One region of the Janthinobacterium sp. RA13 genome, then DNA from elsewhere that is predicted to be linked to it. Evidence: predicted binding sites of a transcription regulator. Region 1 holds the regulator's gene; each other region holds the start of a gene.
What was found. The regulator LexA, encoded in region 1, represses DNA repair genes until DNA is damaged. The targets are predictions, from matches to a motif close to ACTGTATNNNNATACAGT.

Region 1 (6,482 bases):
GGCGCGGTTGTCGCCCGGCGTATTGGCCGACATCAGCTGCAAGTAATCGACGATGATCAGGCCCAGCTTGCCGCATTGACGCGACAAACGGCGCGAGCGGGCGCGCAATTCGATGGAGTTGAGCGCCGGCGTTTCATCGATGTACAACTGCGCGTCGTTCATCTTCTGGATCGCATTCGTCAGGCGCGGCCAGTCTTCGTCGTTCAGGCGACCAGTACGCAGGCGGTGCTGGTCGAGCTGCCCGACGGAGCCAAGCATACGCATGGCCAGTTGGGCGCCGCCCATCTCCATCGAGAACACGGCCACGGGCAAGCCGCTGTCGATGGCCACGTTTTCGCCGATGTTGACGGAAAACGCCGTCTTGCCCATCGATGGACGGCCCGCCACGATCACCAGATCGCCCGGCTGCAGACCGGAGGTCATGCGGTCGAGGTCGATGAAACCGGTGGGCACGCCCGTGATTTCACTCTGGTTGTCGCGGCTGTACAGCTCGTCGATGCGCTCGACCACCTGTGTCAGCAGGGGCTGGATGGCGGTCCAGCCCTGGGCGCCGCGCGCGCCTTCTTCGGCGATGGCGAAAATCTTCGATTCGGCCTCGTCAAGCATCTGCTTGACTTCCTTGCCTTGCGGGCTGAAGGCCGTACCGGAGATATCGTCGGCGACGGTGATGAGTTTGCGCAGCACGCCGCGGTCGCGCACGATCTCGGCGTAGCGCCGGATGTTCGCGGCCGATGGCGTGTTTTGCGCCATGGCGTTCAGGTAAGCGAGTCCGCCCACATCATCGGCCTTGCCGAGCTGGGTCAGGGTTTCAAAAACAGTAATGACATCGGCTGGCTTGGAAGCGTTAACCATCTTGACGATTTGCTCGAAGATGATGCGATGGTCATAGCGATAGAAATCCTCCGCATGCATGAAGTCGGCGATGCGGTCATATGCGGCATTGTCGCGCAGCAGACCACCGATAACGGATTGTTCTGCTTCGATCGAATGCGGCGGAATACGGAGGGAATCCAGTTGCGGATCAGAGGGGGCGTTCATGGCGCGAATTATACCCGCTTCGGCGTGCTGGCAAAAATAAAGGGCTGAAATTGAGCGAAAAAAAGGCCACAAAAAAGCCGGGCGAACCCGGCTTTTCATAGTGCGGCAATGCTTGCGGGCCAGGCCCGCAGACAATTACGCGTTCGCGTCTGGAACGACAGCGATAACAACTTCCACAACCACGTCGGTGTGCAGAGCAACCGAAACGTTGTGCTCGCCAACGATCTTCAGCGGGCCGGTAGGCATGCGGATTTGTGCTTTTTCAACAGCAAAACCTTGCTTGGTCAGCGCTTCAGCGATGTCGAAGTTGGTGACGGAACCGAACAGACGGCCATCAACACCAGCTTTTTGAGCAACTTGAACGGTCAGGCCGCTCAGTTTTTCGCCCTGGGCTTGCGATGCGGCCAGTTTGGCGGCAGCAGCTTTTTCCAGTTCGGCGCGCTTGACTTCGAATTCAGCCACAGCGGTTGCCGTAGCACGACGTGCCAGGCGTTGCGGGATCAGGAAGTTACGTGCGTAACCGTCTTTGACTTTGACGACTTCGCCGAGGTTACCGACGTTAACAACTTTTTCTAACAGAATGATTTGCATAGTTCTTCTCCAGGAATATCTGACCGATTAAGCGTGGTGCAGATCGGTGTATGGCAGCAGCGCGAGGAAGCGAGCGCGCTTGATTGCGGTGTCAACTTGGCGCTGGTAGTGCGCTTTGGTACCGGTCAGGCGTGCTGGCATGATCTTGCCGTTTTCTTGGACGAAGTCTTTCAGCGTGTCGACGTCTTTGTAGTCGACTTGCTCAACGTGAGCTGCGGTGAAGCGGCAGAACTTCTTGCGTTTGAACAACGGGTTTTGCTGTTTGCGTTTTTCTTTAAGCTTGAGCTTATTTTTGTCGAACTTTTTACCGAATGCCATGTCAGGCTCCTGTATCTAAAATGCGCTAGTCAGAATTGACTGCACTAAAATCAATGATGTGAAACACCAAACTCTTGCTGTTGCGGCTCTTCCTGGCCAGGAAACCCGTGAACTGATATACCCCGCCCAAGCTTGCCTGACTGAACCGGCCTGAAATTTCGCCAGCGGCTAGCGCGGCAACATCAAACTCGGTCAAACGGGCAATCCCTGCTTCCATCTGCTGCGAACTGTGTTGCAATACTGCATTCACAATCGGCAGCCCTGCCGGGGTATAGCGCAATATTTCGCGCTCGGCAATGATGGCGGTGACTTGTAGCTGGTTCAGCGCACGATCCTGGTCAAGAATTAAGCTGCTGCTGCGGCTGGAGCGGCTGCTGGTGCTTCGGTGCGGTGGCTTTTGGCCGCGTCTTCGCGTTGTACCGATTTCATCATCGGCGAAGGAGCTGTTTCAGCTTTCTTCATTTTAACGGTCAGGTGACGCAACACGGCATCATTGAATTTGAATGCTGTTTCCAACTCGACCAGGGTCTCGTTGTCGCATTCGATGTTCAGGCAGATGTAGTGTGCTTTAGGCAGCTTTTGGATCGAGTAAGCCATTTGACGGCGGCCCCAATCTTCCACGCGGTGAACCGAACCGCCGCGGGTGGTTACGCTGGCTTTGTAGCGTTCGATCATCGCGGGCACTTGCTCGCTTTGGTCCGGATGGACGATAAAGACTATTTCATAATGACGCATGCAAACTCCTTCAGGTCGGATTGATAATCGCCCACCCCGGCGTCAAGACGGGTGTGGGAAGGTCAGCCGAAGATTATAACCGCCTTTTGCAAACGTTTCAATCATTCCTTCCACCAGCGTCCGAAAAGACCGTGCGCCAGCGTGCTTTCCGCCAATGGCCGACTATTTCTTGCGAAATTCGCCGAAAACACGGAAATCCCCTTGCATAGTGGACGATACTGTACAAAAATACAGACTGTTCATATAGACAGCATTTTAGTATGCACCCACCGCTCATGATCAAGCTGACAGCACGACAAGAACAAATCCTGAACCTGATCAAAGACGCGATTGAAAACACGGGCTTTCCTCCCACCCGTGCCGAAATCGCCAATGAACTGGGTTTCAAATCGGCCAACGCGGCCGAAGAGCATTTGCAGGCCCTGGCCCGCAAGGGTGCGATCGAGATTTCGCCCGGCACCTCGCGCGGCATCCGCCTGATCGGTGCGGCCGCCGAAGCGGCGCCATCGAAAGTGCCGGCAGCGTTGCTGATGTCGCTGCCCCTGATCGGCCGGGTGGCCGCCGGCTCGCCCATCCTGGCACAGGAAAACCTGGAAGCGAGCTACAACGTCGACCCGGCCCTGTTCTCGGCCAAACCCGACTTCCTGCTGAAGGTGCGCGGCTGGTCCATGCGCGACGCCGGCATCATGGATGGCGATTTACTGGCCGTGAAAAAGGTCGACAGCGCCAAGAACGGCCAGATCGTCGTCGCCCGCATCGGCGACGAAGTCACCGTCAAGCGCTACAAGAAAACGGGTTCCGTCATCGAACTGCTGCCGGAAAACCCGGACTTCAAGGTGATCACCGTATCACCGGAAGACGAGTTTGCTTTGGAAGGTTTGGCCGTCGGACTGATGCGCAGCTGGCATTAAGCTTTCAGCGTAAAAAAGGGCCGCGACAGCATGACTGTCGCGGCCCTTTTTACATGCGCGGCTGCTTATGCATCCAGCGCGCTGCTGAAATCTTCCAATAAGTCTGCCTCATCCTCGATACCCACCGACACGCGGATCAGGGATTCGGCAATGCCCATGCTGGCGCGGCGCTCGGCACCCATCTCATAGAAAATTGTGTGGGCGACGGGAATGACGAGGGTACGCGTGTCGCCCAGGTTGCTCGCTGGAATAGCCAAATTCAGGCGATTGAGGAAATCGAAGCAGTCGATGCCATCCCTCAGCTCAAAGCTGAACAGCGAGCCATAGCTGCGGAACAAGTCGGTGGCCAGCGCATGCTGCGGGTGCGACGCCAGCCCTGGGTAATGCACTGCCGCCACGCGTGGGTCCGCTTGCAACATGGTGGCCAGCGCCAGGGCATTGGAACAGGTGCGGTCCATGCGCAAGGCCATGGTTTCCGCGCCGACGGCGATATGGTGCGCCGCTTCCGGCCCCAGCGAAGCGCCGAAGTCGCGCAAGGCCTTGGCGCGGATTTGCGCGATGCCCCACTGCGCCGGCGCCGCCTTCTTGTAGTTCTCGAAAATGTTCGGATACCGCGTCCAGTCGAACACGCCCGTGTCCGTCAAGCTGCCGCCCAGGGCGTTGCCGTGGCCGCCGATGGATTTCGTCAGTGCATTGACCACCAGGCCCGCGCCCACGGCTTTCGGGCGGAACAGGTAAGGCGTCGTCATGGTGTTGTCGACGATGTACAAGATGCCCTTCTCGCGGCACAAGTCGCCGATTTTTGCCAGGTCGGCGATCTGCGTGCGCGGATTGGCGATGGTTTCCACAAAGACGATGCGCGTGGCCGGCGTGATGGTAGCCGCCACGTTGGCGACATCGGTGGCGTCGACGAAGGACACGCCGATGCCCTGCCCCGTCACCGTTTGCCACAGGCTGTTGGTGTTGCCAAACAAAAAGGCCGACGACACGACATGGTCGCCCGCGCGCAGCAACGATTGCACCACGGCGCCGATGGCGCCCATGCCGGTGGCGAAGCACAGAGTCGCCACGCCGTCTTCCATCTTGTTGACCTTGTCTTCCAGCGCGGAGACGGTCGGATTGCCCTGGCGGCCGTAGCGGAAACCCGGCTCTTTCCCCTGGAACACAGACGCGAGCTGGCGCGCATCGGCGTAGCCGAAGGCAACGGAAGTGTGCACGGGCTTGTGCAAAGAGCCATGCTCGATGCCCTTGCGGCGGTCGTTATGCAGGATGGTGGTGGTAAAGCCGTAGGTTTTTTTGGTGGTCATGGTGAGAATTCCGAATATTCGATTTGCCACGTAACCCCAAGGCAAATGCTGGGGTCAGTCCCTCCGGGATCGGAATGCGCACCACTGGCGCGCATTCCCCCGACGGGTCTGACCCCGAAAAAAAGCCCGGCATCGGCCGGGCAGGTACTTATGCTTCTGTCGTCGCCAGGTTCAGGTTCAGCTGGGAACGTGGCGTATCTTCGGGCGCTGCCGCCTTCGGATGGTGGCGCGCATATTCCAGGCGGTCCAGGTATTCCTGCGACACGTCGCCCGTCACGTACACGCCATCGAAGCACGATGCTTCGAAGTTGGTGAGCGCCGGGTTGACGTCGGCAATCGCCTGCTTCAGCGCGCCGATATCCTGGTAGACCAGGTAGTCGGCCGTAATTTCGCGGCACACTTCTTCCGTCGTGCGGCCGTAGGCGATCAGTTCGTCGCGCGTCGGCATGTCGATGCCGTACACGTTCGGGTAGATCACCGGAGGCGCTGCCGAGGCGAAGATGACTTTCGTCGCGCCCGCTTCACGCGCCATCTGCACGATTTCACGGCTGGTGGTGCCGCGCACGATGGAATCGTCGACCAGCAGCACCACTTTATCCTTGAATTCGGACGGGATCGCGTTGAGCTTCTGGCGCACGGATTTCTTGCGTGCCGCCTGGCCCGGCATGATGAAGGTACGGCCGATGTAGCGGTTCTTGATGAAGCCTTCGCGGTACTCGATGTTCAGCGCCATGGCCAGCTGGATGGCGGCCGGACGCGAGGAATCGGGAATCGGCATGACCACGTCGATATGCACGCCTGGCAACTCGGCACGGATCTTTTCGGCCAGGTATTCGCCCATTTTCAGGCGCGTGGCGTACACGGAGGCGCCGTCGATGACGGAGTCGGGACGGGCCAGGTAGACGAATTCGAAGACGCACGGGTTCAGGCTGGCATTGTCGGCGCACTGGGCGCTGTGCAATTTCTTGTCGGCATCGATGAACACGGCTTCGCCGGGACCGATGTCGCGCACGAAGCGGAAGCCCATGCCTTCCAGGGCCACGGATTCGGAAGCGATCAGGTATTCGGGACCTTGCTCCGTTTCATTGATGCCCAGGCATAGCGGACGGATGCCATGCGGATCGCGGAAGGCCAGCAAGCCCACGCCGGCGATTTGCGCCACGGCAGCATAACCGCCCTTGACGCGGCGGTTCAGCACGGTAACGGCCTTGAAGATGGCTTCCGGGTCCAGGTTCAGGCCCGTCGTCGCTTCCTGGATTTCATGCGCCAGCACGTTGAGCAGCACTTCCGAGTCGGAATCGGTATTGATGTGGCGGCGGTCGTTCTTGAACATTTCCAGCTTCAACTGTTCCCAGTTGGTCAGGTTGCCATTGTGCGCCAGGGTGATGCCGAACGGCGCATTCACATAGAACGGTTGTGCTTCCTCTTCGCTCGACGAACCGGCCGTCGGGTAGCGGCAATGGCCGATGCCCGTCGTGCCTTGCAGCGAACGCATGTTGCGCGTACGGAAGACGTCACGCACGAGGCCATTGGCCTTGTGCATGGAAAACATACTGCTGTGATTGGTCGCAATCCCTGCCGC
Region 2 (6,482 bases), 140 kb from region 1:
GAAGTGCCCGATTATTTCCAGCGCAGGGAAGGCGAGGGAGAAGAGCGCCGGCATGTCAGCTGGATGAATCTGTTTCTCGATGAAACGGGCATGCTGATCGCCAAGAAGAACGATGCGGCGCTGCGCGTGATCCAGCGCAATGTGAACCTCGCCTATGCGGGTATCGATGCGCAGGTTCCCCGTTCCTGCCCGCAATTCGAGGCGCAGCTGTTTGGCCAGTTCTATGCTGAATGGAAGAAGAACCTGGGCGTGACCCTGCTCAGCCATGCCGAGTTCTACCAGCGCTATTGCGTGTTATATGACGGCGCGCGCGAAGCGGTGGCGGGCGGCATCCGCGGCATGCGCCTGCTGGACGATATCATTACCGACATGCACGTCCCCTTGAGCGACGAGGAACGGCGCGCATATGCCCGCTGCGTCGCCAGGCTCGACGACATCGACTGGCGGCTCGATGATCCTTTGCGCCTGCCCGACATCGTCGACGTGTTCGACATCGAGGAAGTGCCGCGCATGGCGTATGCGGCCCAGCTGCGGGCCGACATCGATCATTTTCACTATTACTCGGTGCTGTCGGACGACCCGCAGCTGGACCGCGTGAATGCCGTCTTTTGCCGCTACCTGTTGGCCCACCGTTCGCAGCAGATTACCGCCGGCAATTTCTGGCGCCCGACGGTGGGCCGCCACGGCAGCCGCATGCCGGCCGCCGGCGATGCGCCCCCGCCAGGCGACGAGGCGCAGGCGGACTTGCTGTCGCATGCGCCGCTCACGCTGGTGGCGGGCGAATTGCTGGACGACGAGACGAAGAACCGCATGGCGAAACTGCTGTTTGCCACCAGCTACCTTGAATACTGCTCGTTCGGCAACAAACTCAATCTGCAATTTGTCGAATTGCAGCGGCGGCAAAATATCGACCCGTATCTGGAACACATCCACGGCCTGCATGACGAGGACGGGCGTTTCATCGGCTTTTTCACGGCCGCGACGATGGACGAGTTCCAGGCCTGCGGCGCCGTGTCATATTATCGCGACGACATGAAGGCGCTTGACGATGCGTATGACGCCTTCGTGCTCGCGCATGCGCGCGCCGACGACTGTTTCGTCAGCAGCCTGGCCATCGACGAGAAATACCGGGGCCAGGGTTTGTTCCGGCAAATGTTCCATGAAATCCGCGACCTGGCCAGCCGCAAGGGCTGTGCGCGCATCACCTTGACGGTGTGGGAAAAGAGCGAAGCGCTGCAAGTGTATCTGCACAAGGGGTTTCGCAGCGTGGGCACGTTCGACTACGCCTACAGCCTGTTCTATGACCGGCTGCATTTTCTCGTGTATGAGGGTAACTGAGGAAGGATGCTGAAGGGTAGCGGGGCGGTCGGCAACCGCCCCGTGATGAGGCTTACAGGGCCAGGAAGGCCACGGCAGACACGGCCGTTGGCAGCAGGGCGCCGGCCAGCAGACCGACGGCGCCGATCGATTCATCCTTGAAACCGCGGCGCAGCAGGGCCACGCCGGCCGGGTTCGGCGCATTGGCGATGACGGTCAGGCCGCCACCGGCCACGGCGCCGGCCATCAGCATGTATTTCGCTTCGTCCGTCATGCCGACGATCAGCGAACCGAGGTAAGTGAGGGCCGCATTGTCGGTAATCGCCGTCAAGCCCAGGGCGCCGAAGAACAGGGCCAGCGGTTTCAGGCTGGAAACGATGGGCTGCAGCCACCATTGCTGCATGCCGCCCAGTACCACCAGGCCGCCCAGGAAGAAGCCGACCAGCAAGCCTTCCTTCAGGATCAGCGGGCTTTGATAGCGCTCATACGCCTGCACGAAGCCGAGGAAGAACAGGAACAGGCCGATGAACAGCACGGGATGGTGCGCCAGTGTCACCACGCCGGCCAGCACGATCATGTGCACCAGGCTGACGGCCAGCGGCACTTTCGGTGCTTCCACCTCGCCCGCTTTCGGCTTGATGTCGGAAGTGTTGCTGTGCAGGTATTTGCGCAGCAGGATGCTCACGCCCGTGGCGTTGACGAGTACGGCGATGGCGGCCTTCCAGCCGAAATGGCTGGCCATGTAGGCGCTGTCCCAGTTCCACGTGGTGGCCACCATCAGCACGGGCGGCGCCGCGTACGAAGTGAGGGTGCCGCCGATGGAAACGTTGACGAACAGCACGCCCAGCGCGCCATATTTCAGCCATTCAGGGATGCCCGGGCGGAAGATTTGCGGCGCCAGCATCAGCGCGGCCAGGGTCATGGCGGCCGGTTCCGTGATCAATGAGCCCGTCAGCGGCACGAGCGCCAGACCCAGCCAGACGAGGGCCAGTTCCGTGCGCAGCGGCATCACGCGCGCCACGCTTTTCAACAGGCGCTGCACGGCGTCGAGCACGGGGCGCGAGGCGGCCACGACCATGACGACAAAGACGAACAGCGGCTCCGTGTAATGGCGCGACTCGGCATACTCGATGGCCGCATCGCTGCCCGAGACAAAGGCCATGATAATGATCAGGATGAAAGCCCAGAAGCCGAACACGACTTCGACTTCGCCCAGCAAGTGCAGCAGGCCCGCATGGCGGGGATGGCGCCGCGACAAGGTTTCAAACGACTTGGCGGCAAAAGTGTGGATGAGCGCAAGGCCGAAGACGATGGCGCTGATGATTTGGATGGTGGTCAAATGCGTTTCCTTATGAACGGAGGAAGCCACCCGGTGCATTGCCGAGCGGTAAGGAGAGTGCTTATGGTACAGCAATCGATACCAAAAACGGGGTTTTTCGGACATGGCGGAGCGGCCCCTGCGGTAGCGGCAGTGAGATAAACCTTGCCAAAAGCGGGGCTGGATAGTACTGTATATGCATACAGTATTCATCTATCTATTCAATGATGCAACATTCTCAATTGATGGCCTCGCCGGAAGCCTTGCACCCGTCTTTATGGCGCGCATCGCAGCTGGGGCAGGGCGCCACGCGCTGCCTGGACACGGGCTTTGCCGCCCTGTCCGCGCAGCTGCCCGGCGGTGGCTGGCCCAGCGGCAGTCTCATCGACCTGCTGGTGCAGCAGGCGGGCAGCGGCGAATTGCGCCTGCTGGCGCCCGCGCTGGCGCAACTGCAGGGCTTGCCCATCGTGCTGCTGCAGCCGCCCCATCCGCCGCAGGCGCTGGCCCTGGTGGCACAGGGGCTGGCGCCGTCGCAGCTGCTGTGGCTCAAAAGCGCCGGCAGCAAGGATGCCCTGTGGGCGGCGGAAAACATCTTGCGCAGCGGTACGTGCGGCGCCTTGCTGTTCTGGCAGCAGCACGTGCGCGCCGACAGCCTGCGCCGCCTGCACCTGGCCGCGCAAGGCGGCAACACCCTGTTTTGCATGCTGCGCCCGCTGCACGGCGCGCAGGATGCGTCGCCGGCGCCGCTGCGCCTGTCCGTGCGCCCGGCCGCCGGCGGCATCGAGATCGGCTTCATCAAGCGCCGGGGACCGCAGTGCGACGCGCCCCTGTTCCTGCCCCTGCAACCTCCTTCATTATTGCCACGCCATGCGACTCTGGATCGGCCTGTGCCTGCCCCGGCTCCCGCTCGAAGTGTTTTGCCCGCGCTGGTCGGCTGACCATCTGGGCGTAGTGCTGGAGCAGGAGCAAGTGATGGCCGTGTCGCCGCTGGCGCTGGCCGCCGGCATCCGGCCTGGCATGCGCCGCGCCGGTGCGTTGATGCTGGCGCCGCAGGCGCGCCTGCACGAGCGCTCGCTTGAACTGGAAGCGCAAGCCTTGCAAGCGGTGGCGCTGGCGCTGCTGCAATATTCGCCGCTGGTGGCGCAAGGCGAGGAAGCGACCCTGCTGGTCGACGCGGGCGCCAGCCTGCGCCTGTTTGGCGGCGTGCGCGCCCTGTGCCGGCAGATCGCGGCCAGCTTGCGCGCGCTCGGCTACACGGCCCAGCTGTCGTGCGCTCCCACAGCGCGCGGCGCCTGGCTGCTGGCGCGCGCCGGCACGCGCCGGAGCCGCGTGCTGGGCATGGAGAGCCTCACCCGCCGCCTCGACGGCCTGCCGTGCGCTCTGCTGCCGCCCGCGCGCCCTTACCTGGACTGGTTCGAGGGCATCGGTTGCCGCACCCTGGGGCAGCTGCGCCACTTGCCCCGGCCCGGCTTGCAGCGCCGCTGCGGCGGGGCTTTGCTGGCCATGCTCGACGATGCGCATGGCCACAGCACGGAACTGTGCGTGTGGATTGAGGCGCCGCCCACGTTTCGCGCCAGCCTGGAATTGTTCGACCGCGTGGAGCACGCCGACGCGCTGCTGTTCGGCGCGCGCCGCCTGCTGCAGCAAATGACGGGCTGGCTATGCGCGCGGCAATTCGCCGTCGAGCGCATTCAATTGCTGCTGGCGCACGAGCGGGGCAGGGTGGCGCGCCCGCCCACCGTCATCGACCTGGCGCTGGGCGAGGCCGTCTGGCGCGACGAGCACCTGGTGCGCCTGCTCAAGGAGCGCCTGGCGCAGCTGGCGCTGGAGGCGCCCGTCATCGGCTTGACCTTGGAAGCGCTGCAGGTGCAGCCGATGGCGGCGCCCAGCGACAGCCTGTTCCCCGAGCCGGGCGGCACGCCGCAGGAACGCCAGCGCCTGCTGGAATTGCTGGTGGCGCGCCTGGGGAGCGAGAATGTCTTGCAGGCCGCACCGCGCGCCGACTACCGCCCCGAAGCGGCCAACCAGTGGCTGCCGCTGCCGGCCAGGCCAGGAGCAAAAATCGCGCAGCCGGACTTGCCGCCCGGCTTGCCCGGCATGCCCCGTCCCGGCTGGCTGCTGGCCCAGCCCATCGCCCTCTTGATGCGCGAGCACCGGCCGTTTTATGGCTCGCCCCTGAAAATGGTGTCCGTTGCCGAGCGCATCGAAGCGGGCTGGTGGGGCCAGTCGCAGGCGCGCGATTATTTTATTGCCGAAGGCCTCGACCACGCCCATTACTGGGTCTACCGCGAACGCATCGCCGGCAGCGCGGAAGACGCCGCGCCGCGCTGGTTTTTGCATGGCTTGTTTGGCTGAATGCGCTGTCCTGCTGAAATTGCCATGCTTGGCTATACTGGCTTCCCGGTGCCGCATCTTTCATTGAAACAAAGGATATCCATGACACAGCTTTCCGACTTCCCCATTACCCAAAAATGGCCTGCACTGCATCCCGAGCGCCTGCAGCTGTATTCGCTGCCCACGCCGAACGGCATCAAGGTTTCCATCCTGCTGGAAGAGCTGGGCCTGGCGTACGAGCCGCACCTGGTCAGCTTCGAGCAGAATGACCAGCTGTCGCCCGCCTTCCTGTCCCTCAATCCGAACAACAAGATTCCCGCCATCCTCGACCCGGACGGTCCCGATGGCAAACCGCTGGCCCTGTTCGAGTCGGGCGCCATCCTGCTGTACCTGGCAGAAAAGACGGGCAAGTTCATCCCGCAGGACGCGGGCCTGCGCTATGAAACGATCCAATGGCTGATGTTCCAGATGGGCGGTATCGGCCCCATGTTTGGCCAGGTGGGCTTCTTCCATAAATTTGCCGGCAAGGACTACGAAGACAAGCGTCCGCTCGAGCGCTATCTTGGCGAAGCCAAGCGCCTGCTGGGCGTGCTCGAGCAGCGCCTGCAGGGCCGCGACTGGATCATGGGCGAGCAGTACACGATTGCCGACATCGCCATCTTCCCGTGGGTGCGCTGCCTGGTGGGCTTCTATGGCGCAGGCGACCTCGTCGGTTTTGGCAATTTCCCGAACGTGCGGCGCGTGCTGGATGTTTTCCTGGCCCGGCCTGCCGTTGCCAAAGGCGTCAATATTCCTAAGCGCGATTAACGCAGGCAGTGGCCGGGCGGCGCTACAATGCGCCATCGGCCGCCCTGCGCGGCAGCTTTGATCTGAGACAATGAAATCCACCCGGCAAGATTTTCCCGGCGCACACGGCCATGTGCTGGCGGCGCGCCTCGATGCGCCAGACGGCGCCATCCGCGCCTACGCGCTGTTCGCCCACTGTTTTACTTGCGGCAAGGACGTGCTGGCCGCGCGGCGCATCGCGCAAGGCTTGACGGAACATGGCATCGCCGTGCTGCGCTTCGACTTCACGGGACTCGGTGCCAGCGAAGGCGAGTTCGCCGCCACGAATTTCTCGTCGAACGTGGACGACCTGGTCGCCGCCGCCGACTTTTTGCGGGCCAGGCACGCCGCACCGCAATTGCTGATCGGCCATAGCCTGGGCGGCGCCGCCGTGCTGGCCGCCGCGTCGCAAGTGCCGGAAGCCACTGCCATCGCCACCCTGGCCGCGCCGAGCACGCCCGCCTACGTGACGCGCATGTTCAGCGACCACCTGGAGAAAATCGCCGCCGAGGGCGAAGCGCTGGTGCAGCTGGAAGGGCGGCCTTTCCGCATCCGCCAGCAATTCGTCGACGACGCGGGCAGCCACAGTTTAAAGGAACACATCGCCGGCCTGCGCCGAGCCCTGCTGGTGATGCACGCGCCGAACGACACGACGGTGAGCCTGTCGAATGCGATGGATATCTTTACG
Region 3 (6,482 bases), 810 kb from region 1:
ATCATGCGGTCGATGAACGCTTCACCGGGGTTGACGGAGACGCGCACCAGCAGCCAGTCCGACAGCACGCGGGTGCCGCCCGTGACGGCGGAAAAGTCGCCACCCGATTCGCGGATGACGGGCGCCGATTCGCCCGTGATGGCGCTTTCATCGACGGAGGCCACGCCGGCCGTCACTTCGCCGTCGGCGGGAATCACGTCGCCCGCCTCGACCAGCACCGTCATGCCCTTGCGCAGGTCGGTGGCCGGCGTGGGCAGCCAGGAAGTGCCGTATTTCGGCGTCTGCATTTTCTTTGCCATCACCGTCTGCTTGAGGGCGCGCAGCGAGGCCGCCTGCGCCTTGCTACGGCCTTCGGCCAGCGCTTCGGCGAAATTCGCGAACAGCACGGTAAACCACAGCCACACGGCGACGGCGGCGATGAAGCCGAATGGCGCTTCACCCTCGCCATTCAGGGCCTGGATGGCCAGCAAGGTCGTGATGATGCTGCCCACGTAGACGACGAACATCACAGGGCTGCGCCACTGCGTGCGGGGGTCGAGTTTTTTGAACGCATCGACGACGGCGGGGCCGATCAGTGCGGAATCGAACAAAGTCAGGCTTGTGCGTGACATGGTAGCCTCTTATTTGATGAAAAGTTGCAGGTGTTCGACGATCGGGCCCAGGGCCAGCGCGGGAACGTAATTCAATACACCGACGAGGACGACGACGCCGATCAGCAGGCCGATGAACATGGGGCCGTGCGTAGGCATGGTGCCGGCATTGGCCGACAGGCGCTGCTTGGCCGCCAGCGAACCGGCCACCGCCAGCACGGGTACGATCACGCCGAAGCGGCCGAACCACATGGCGATCGCCAGCATCACGTTGTAGAACGGCGTGTTGGCGGACAGGCCGGCAAACGCGCTGCCGTTGTTGTTGGCTGCCGACGTGAAGGCGTACAGGATTTCCGAGAAGCCATGCGCGCCCGGATTGGCCACGCCGATCTTGCCCGGTTCGACCATCACGGCGATCGCCGTGCCCGTCAAGACCAGGGCTGGCGTGATCAGGATGGCCAGCGAGACCATCTTCATTTCATACGCCTGGATTTTCTTGCCCAAGTATTCGGGTGTGCGGCCGATCATCAGGCCGGCGATGAAGACGGCCAGGATGGCGAACATCAGCATGCCGTACAAGCCCGTGCCCACGCCGCCGAAGATCACTTCGCCGAACTGCATCAGCAACAGCGGCACCATGCCGCCCAAAGGCATGTAGGAGTCGTGCATGGAATTGACGGCCCCGCACGATGCCGCCGTCGTCACCGCCGCGAACAGGGTCGAGGAGCTGATGCCGAAGCGCGTTTCCTTGCCTTCCATATTGCCGCCCGATTGCAGGCTGCTGGCCTGCTGATCCACGCCCAGCGCTTGCAAGGCGGGATTGGCTTGCTGCTCGGCGCTCATCACGCCGGCCGTCATGACGACAAAGATCAGGCTCATGGCGGCCAGCACGGCCCAGCCCTGGCGCAGGTCGCCCACCATGCGGCCGAAGGTGAAGCACAGGCCGGCGGGAATGATGAAGATGGCCAGCATCTGCAGGAAGTTCGACAGCGCGGTCGGGTTTTCATACGGGTGCGAGGAATTGGCATTAAAGAAGCCGCCGCCATTCGTGCCCAGCAGCTTGATCGATTCCTGCGACGCGACGGGGCCCATGGCGATCGTCTGCGTCGCCGCCACTTGCGCTTCCATCACGGGTTTGCCGGCCGTATCGAGCACGGGCTGGCCGTCGGCCGTCACTTTCGGCGTTTCATACGAAACCTGGTCGAGCAGGGTCACTTCCTTGTAGGCGGAAAAATTCTGGATCATGCCTTCGCCCATGAAGACGACGGACAGGGCCAGGGACAGCGGCAACAGGATGTACAGGGTGGAACGCACCAGGTCGACCCAGAAATTGCCGATCGATTTGCCCGAACGCGAAGCGAAGCCGCGCACCAGCGCGAAGATCACGGCGATGCCGGTGGCCGCCGAGAAGAAGTTCTGGCACGCCATGCCCAGCATCTGGGTCAGATAGCTCATGGTCTGTTCGCCGCCATAGCCCTGCCAGTTGGTATTGGCGACGAAGCTGACGGTGGTATTGAACGAGGAATCGGGGCTGACGGCGCCCAGGCCCTGTGGATTGAGTGGCAGGAAGCCCTGCAGGCGCTGCAGGCCGTAGACGAAGACGGCGCCCACGGTATTGAAGACGATCAGGGCGATGGCATAGCTTTTCCAGCCCATGGCCTTGTCGGCGGGCAGGCCGGACCAGCGGTACAGCAGGTTTTCCAGCTTTTGCAGCCAGCCCAGGCCGCGCACGGGGGCATCGCCCGCCACCTTGGCCATGTACAGGCCCAGCGGATAGCCAGCGGCCAGCAGCACGGCCAGGAAAGCTACCAATAACAGTATCGATTGCGTCGTCATCACAGTTCCTCCGCCTTCAGCAGCGCTACCAGCAGGTACACGAGCAGGCCAGCCGAGACGACGGCGCCCAGCACATAAAACGCGTTCATTTGACGCTCCCTAATTTGTCGCAGGCGACGGCAAAGCCGGCCGCCACGACGAAAAACACGGCAATCAAGCCGAGATACACGAGATCCATTCCCACCCTCACACAGGTTTGTTTTGATAGTGAGCAGATTAGCCAAAAGGGTCTAAAAAATTCGTAAAGACTGGGGAGCTGCATGTAAACAAGATGTAAAAACGGAAGCTTTACCGCATAAAATCCATCACAATTGGCGTAAAACCACGCGCGCGGCGCACTGTTGTTGCCTTGGAGTAGCGCTATTGCTCGCGGGACAAGATAGAATGCGCGAGCGTCCGCACAAGGACGCCAAGCCTGCCGCACTGCCCTCCCCCAGTGACGCTGGACGGGATATACTGTATATTCATACAGTTATCGCCGCCGCTGTCATTGCGCCCGCAGTGCCCTGGTCTGGCGTTCCAACCACTGTCTTTACTTAGCTTGAACACGTATGGCCACTAAAAAACCAGCATCCGACTACAGCGAATCATCCATCCGTGTCCTGAAAGGACTGGAACCCGTCAAGCAGCGCCCGGGGATGTACACCCGCACTGAAAATCCGCTGCACATCATTCAGGAAGTGATCGACAATGCCTCCGACGAGGCGCTGGGCGGTCATTGCACGCATATCGCCGTCACGCAAAACACGGACGGCAGCATCACCGTCGAAGACAATGGCCGCGGCATTCCCGTCGGCCTGCACCCGGAAGAAGGCGTGCCGACGGTGGAAATCGTGTTTACGCGGTTGCACGCGGGCGGCAAGTTCGACAAGGGTTCGGGCGGCGCCTACGCGTTCTCGGGCGGCTTGCACGGCGTCGGCGTATCCGTCACCAATGCGCTGTCGACGCGCCTGGAAATCACCGTCTGGCGCAAGGAAAGCGACGGCAACGGCCTGCACCACATGGTGTTCGCGAATGGCGACGTGATCGAGCCCTTGACTTCCCGCCCCGCCCCGCGCGACGGCAAAAAATCCGGTACGCGCGTCACCGCCTGGCCCGATGCGAAATACTTTGATTCGCCGAACATCTCGCAAACGGAGCTGCAACGCCTGCTGCGCTCGAAAGCCGTGCTGCTGCCAGGCGTCACCGTCACGCTCACCAACGCGAAAACGGGCGACACGCAAACATGGCAGTACGCGGAAGGCTTGCGCGGCTACCTGACTGAAACGCTGGCGCAGGTATCGAATGGCGAAACCCTGATTCCCCTGTTCGAAGGCGCGCAGTACGCGGGCCCGGATTCGGAAGGCTTTGCCGAAGGCGAAGGCGCGGCCTGGGTGGTGGCATGGACGGAAGAAGGCGCCATCGTGCGCGAATCGTACGTCAACCTGATCCCCACCTCGAATGGCGGCACGCACGAATCGGGCTTGCGCGACGGCCTGTTCGGCGCCGTGAAAAACTTCGTCGAAATGCACTCGCTGCTGCCGAAAGGCGTGAAGCTGCTGCCGGAAGACGTATTTGCGCGCGCCTCGTTCGTGTTGTCGGCCAAGGTGCTGGACCCGCAATTCCAGGGCCAGATCAAGGAGCGCCTGAATTCGCGCGACGCCGTGCGCCTCGTCTCGACCTTCACCAAGCCGCCGCTGGAACTGTGGCTGAACCAGCACGTCGATTACGGCAAGAAGCTGGCCGATCTCGTGATCAAGCAGGCGCAGTCGCGCCAGCGCTCGCTGCAAAAAGTGGAAAAGAAAAAATCCTCGGGCGTCGCCGTCCTTCCCGGCAAGCTGACCGACTGCGAATCGTCGGACATCGCGCGCAATGAACTGTTCCTCGTCGAGGGCGACTCGGCGGGCGGTTCGGCCAAGATGGGCCGCGACAAGGAATTCCAGGCGATCCTGCCCCTGCGCGGCAAGGTCTTGAATTCGTGGGAAACGGACCGCGACCGCCTGTTCGCCAATAACGAAATCCACGATATTGCGGTCGCCATCGGCGTCGATCCGCACAGCGTGGGCGACTCGCCCGACCTGTCCGGCCTGCGCTACGGCAAGATCTGCATCCTGTCCGACGCGGACGTGGACGGCTCACACATCCAGGTACTGCTGCTGACCCTATTCTTCAAGCACTTCCCCGTCCTGATCAACAAGGGCCACATCTGCATCGCCCGCCCGCCTTTGTACCGCGTGGACGCGCCAGCGCGCGGCAAGAAGCCGATGCAGAAGATCTATGCGCTCGACGACGGCGAACTGGTCGCCATCGAAGACAAGCTGCGCAAGGAAGGCGTGAAACAGGGCGCCTGGTCGATCTCGCGCTTCAAGGGCCTGGGCGAAATGAACGCCGAGCAGCTGTGGGAAACGACGATGAACCCGGACACGCGCCGTTTGCTGCCCGTGACCTTGGGTGAAGTCGACCACATGGCCTCGGCCTCGCGCTTCAATATGTTGATGGGCAAGGGCGAAGCGGCCGGGCGCCGCGCCTGGATCGAAGAACACGGCAATGAGGCGGAGGCAGATATCTGATGATCATCGGCATCGACCTGGGCACCACCAACAGCCTGGTCGCCATCTGGCGCGACGGCAAGGCTTCCATCATCCCGAATGCGCTCGGCGAGCACCTGACGCCGTCGTGCGTGAGCATCGATGACGACGGCACCGTGCTGGTGGGCCGCGCCGCGCGCGAGCGCCTGCAGACGCACCCGCAGCTGACGGCGGCCGTCTTCAAGCGCTACATGGGCAGTGAAAAGAAGATCACCCTCGGCACGCAGCAATTCCGTCCGGAAGAACTGTCGTCGATGGTGCTGCGCGCGCTGAAGGAAGATGCCGAAGCCTTCCTCGGCCACAAGGTCGAGGAAGCCATCATCACCGTGCCCGCGTATTTCAGCGATGCGCAGCGCAAGGCCACGCGCATCGCCGGCCAGCTGGCGGGCTTGCGCGTCGAGCGCCTGCTGAACGAGCCGACGGCCGCCGCGCTGGCCTACGGCATCCGCGACAAGGAACAGGAAAGCAAATTTCTCGTCTTCGACCTGGGCGGCGGCACCTTCGACGTGTCGATCCTGGAACTGTTCGAAGGCGTGATGGAAGTGCGCGCCTCGGCCGGCGACAATTTTCTGGGCGGCGAAGACTTCGTCACCGTGCTGGTCGACGCTTTCATGGAAGGCAGCGGCTTGCGCGACGCCGTCGGCAGCCGCCTGCTCGACCCGCGCCAGCAACAACTGCTGCGCGATGAAGCCGAGCGCGTCAAGCGCCTGCTGTCAGACCAGCCGTCCGCGCGCATGGCCACGCGCTACCAGGACAAGGAATACAGCTGGGAAATCGGCGAAGACAAACTGGCGCAGCTGTGCGAGCCCCTGCTGGCCCGCTTGCGCCTGCCCGTGGAACGGGCGCTGCGCGACGCCACCATCCGCGCCGCGGAATTGAATGAAGTGGTGCTGGCCGGCGGCGCCACGCGCATGCCGCTGGTGCGCAAACTCGTCTCGCGCATGTTCGGCCGCTTCCCTGCCATCCACCTGGATCCGGACGAAGCCGTGGCGCTGGGCGCCGCCGTGCAGGCAGGCCTGAAAATGCGCGACGCGGCCCTCGACGAAGTGGTCATGACGGACGTGGCGCCGTATTCACTCGGCATTTCGATTTCGCGCCAGGTCGGCGTGAACCAGTATGAAGGCGGGCATTACCTGCCCATCATCGAGCGCAACTCCGTGGTGCCCGTCTCGCGCACGGAAAACATCACCACCATCCACGACAACCAGAAGGAAATCAACGTGGCGATCTTCCAGGGCGAGTCGCGCCTGGTGGCCGACAATGTTTTCCTTGGCAAGATCAGCTTCCCGATCCCCGCGAAAAAGGCGGGCGAGATCGGCATCGACGTGCGCTTCACCTATGACGTCAGCGGCGTGCTGGAAGCGGAAGTGACGGTGCTGGCCACGCAGGAACGCCACAAGATGATCATCAGCGACAACGCGGGCGTGATGACGCCGGAACAGATCGAGCAGCGTTTTGCGGAACTGGCCGACCTGAAGATCCACCCGCG

Region 2: the regulator LexA is predicted to act here: its motif matches at 2,825-2,842, upstream of imuA (translesion DNA synthesis-associated protein ImuA).
Region 3: the regulator LexA is predicted to act here: its motif matches at 2,882-2,899, upstream of FG13_RS15370 (DNA topoisomerase IV subunit B).

Annotation. Positions count from the first base shown of each region.
Region 1 is NZ_JQNP01000001.1:2,642,227-2,648,708, forward strand. Features, by position in the region: gene FG13_RS11675 (replicative DNA helicase) at 1-1,038, opposite strand, end outside; gene rplI (50S ribosomal protein L9) at 1,174-1,629, opposite strand; gene rpsR (30S ribosomal protein S18) at 1,657-1,947, opposite strand; gene priB (primosomal replication protein N) at 1,973-2,272, opposite strand; gene rpsF (30S ribosomal protein S6) at 2,293-2,682, opposite strand; gene lexA (transcriptional repressor LexA) at 2,958-3,593, shown strand; gene FG13_RS11705 (cystathionine gamma-synthase family protein) at 3,659-4,900, opposite strand; gene purF (amidophosphoribosyltransferase) at 5,049-6,482, opposite strand, start outside.
Region 2 is NZ_JQNP01000001.1:2,785,439-2,791,920, reverse strand. Features, by position in the region: gene FG13_RS12335 (GNAT family N-acetyltransferase) at 1-1,338, shown strand, start outside; gene FG13_RS12330 (putative Na+/H+ antiporter) at 1,391-2,656, opposite strand; gene imuA (translesion DNA synthesis-associated protein ImuA) at 2,863-3,573, shown strand; gene FG13_RS12320 (Y-family DNA polymerase) at 3,503-4,990, shown strand; gene FG13_RS12315 (glutathione S-transferase N-terminal domain-containing protein) at 5,072-5,776, shown strand; gene FG13_RS12310 (alpha/beta hydrolase family protein) at 5,847-6,482, shown strand, end outside.
Region 3 is NZ_JQNP01000001.1:3,453,821-3,460,302, forward strand. Features, by position in the region: gene kdpB (potassium-transporting ATPase subunit KdpB) at 1-611, opposite strand, end outside; gene kdpA (potassium-transporting ATPase subunit KdpA) at 621-2,426, opposite strand; gene kdpF (K(+)-transporting ATPase subunit F) at 2,426-2,515, opposite strand; gene FG13_RS15370 (DNA topoisomerase IV subunit B) at 2,978-4,975, shown strand; gene FG13_RS15375 (molecular chaperone HscC) at 4,975-6,482, shown strand, end outside.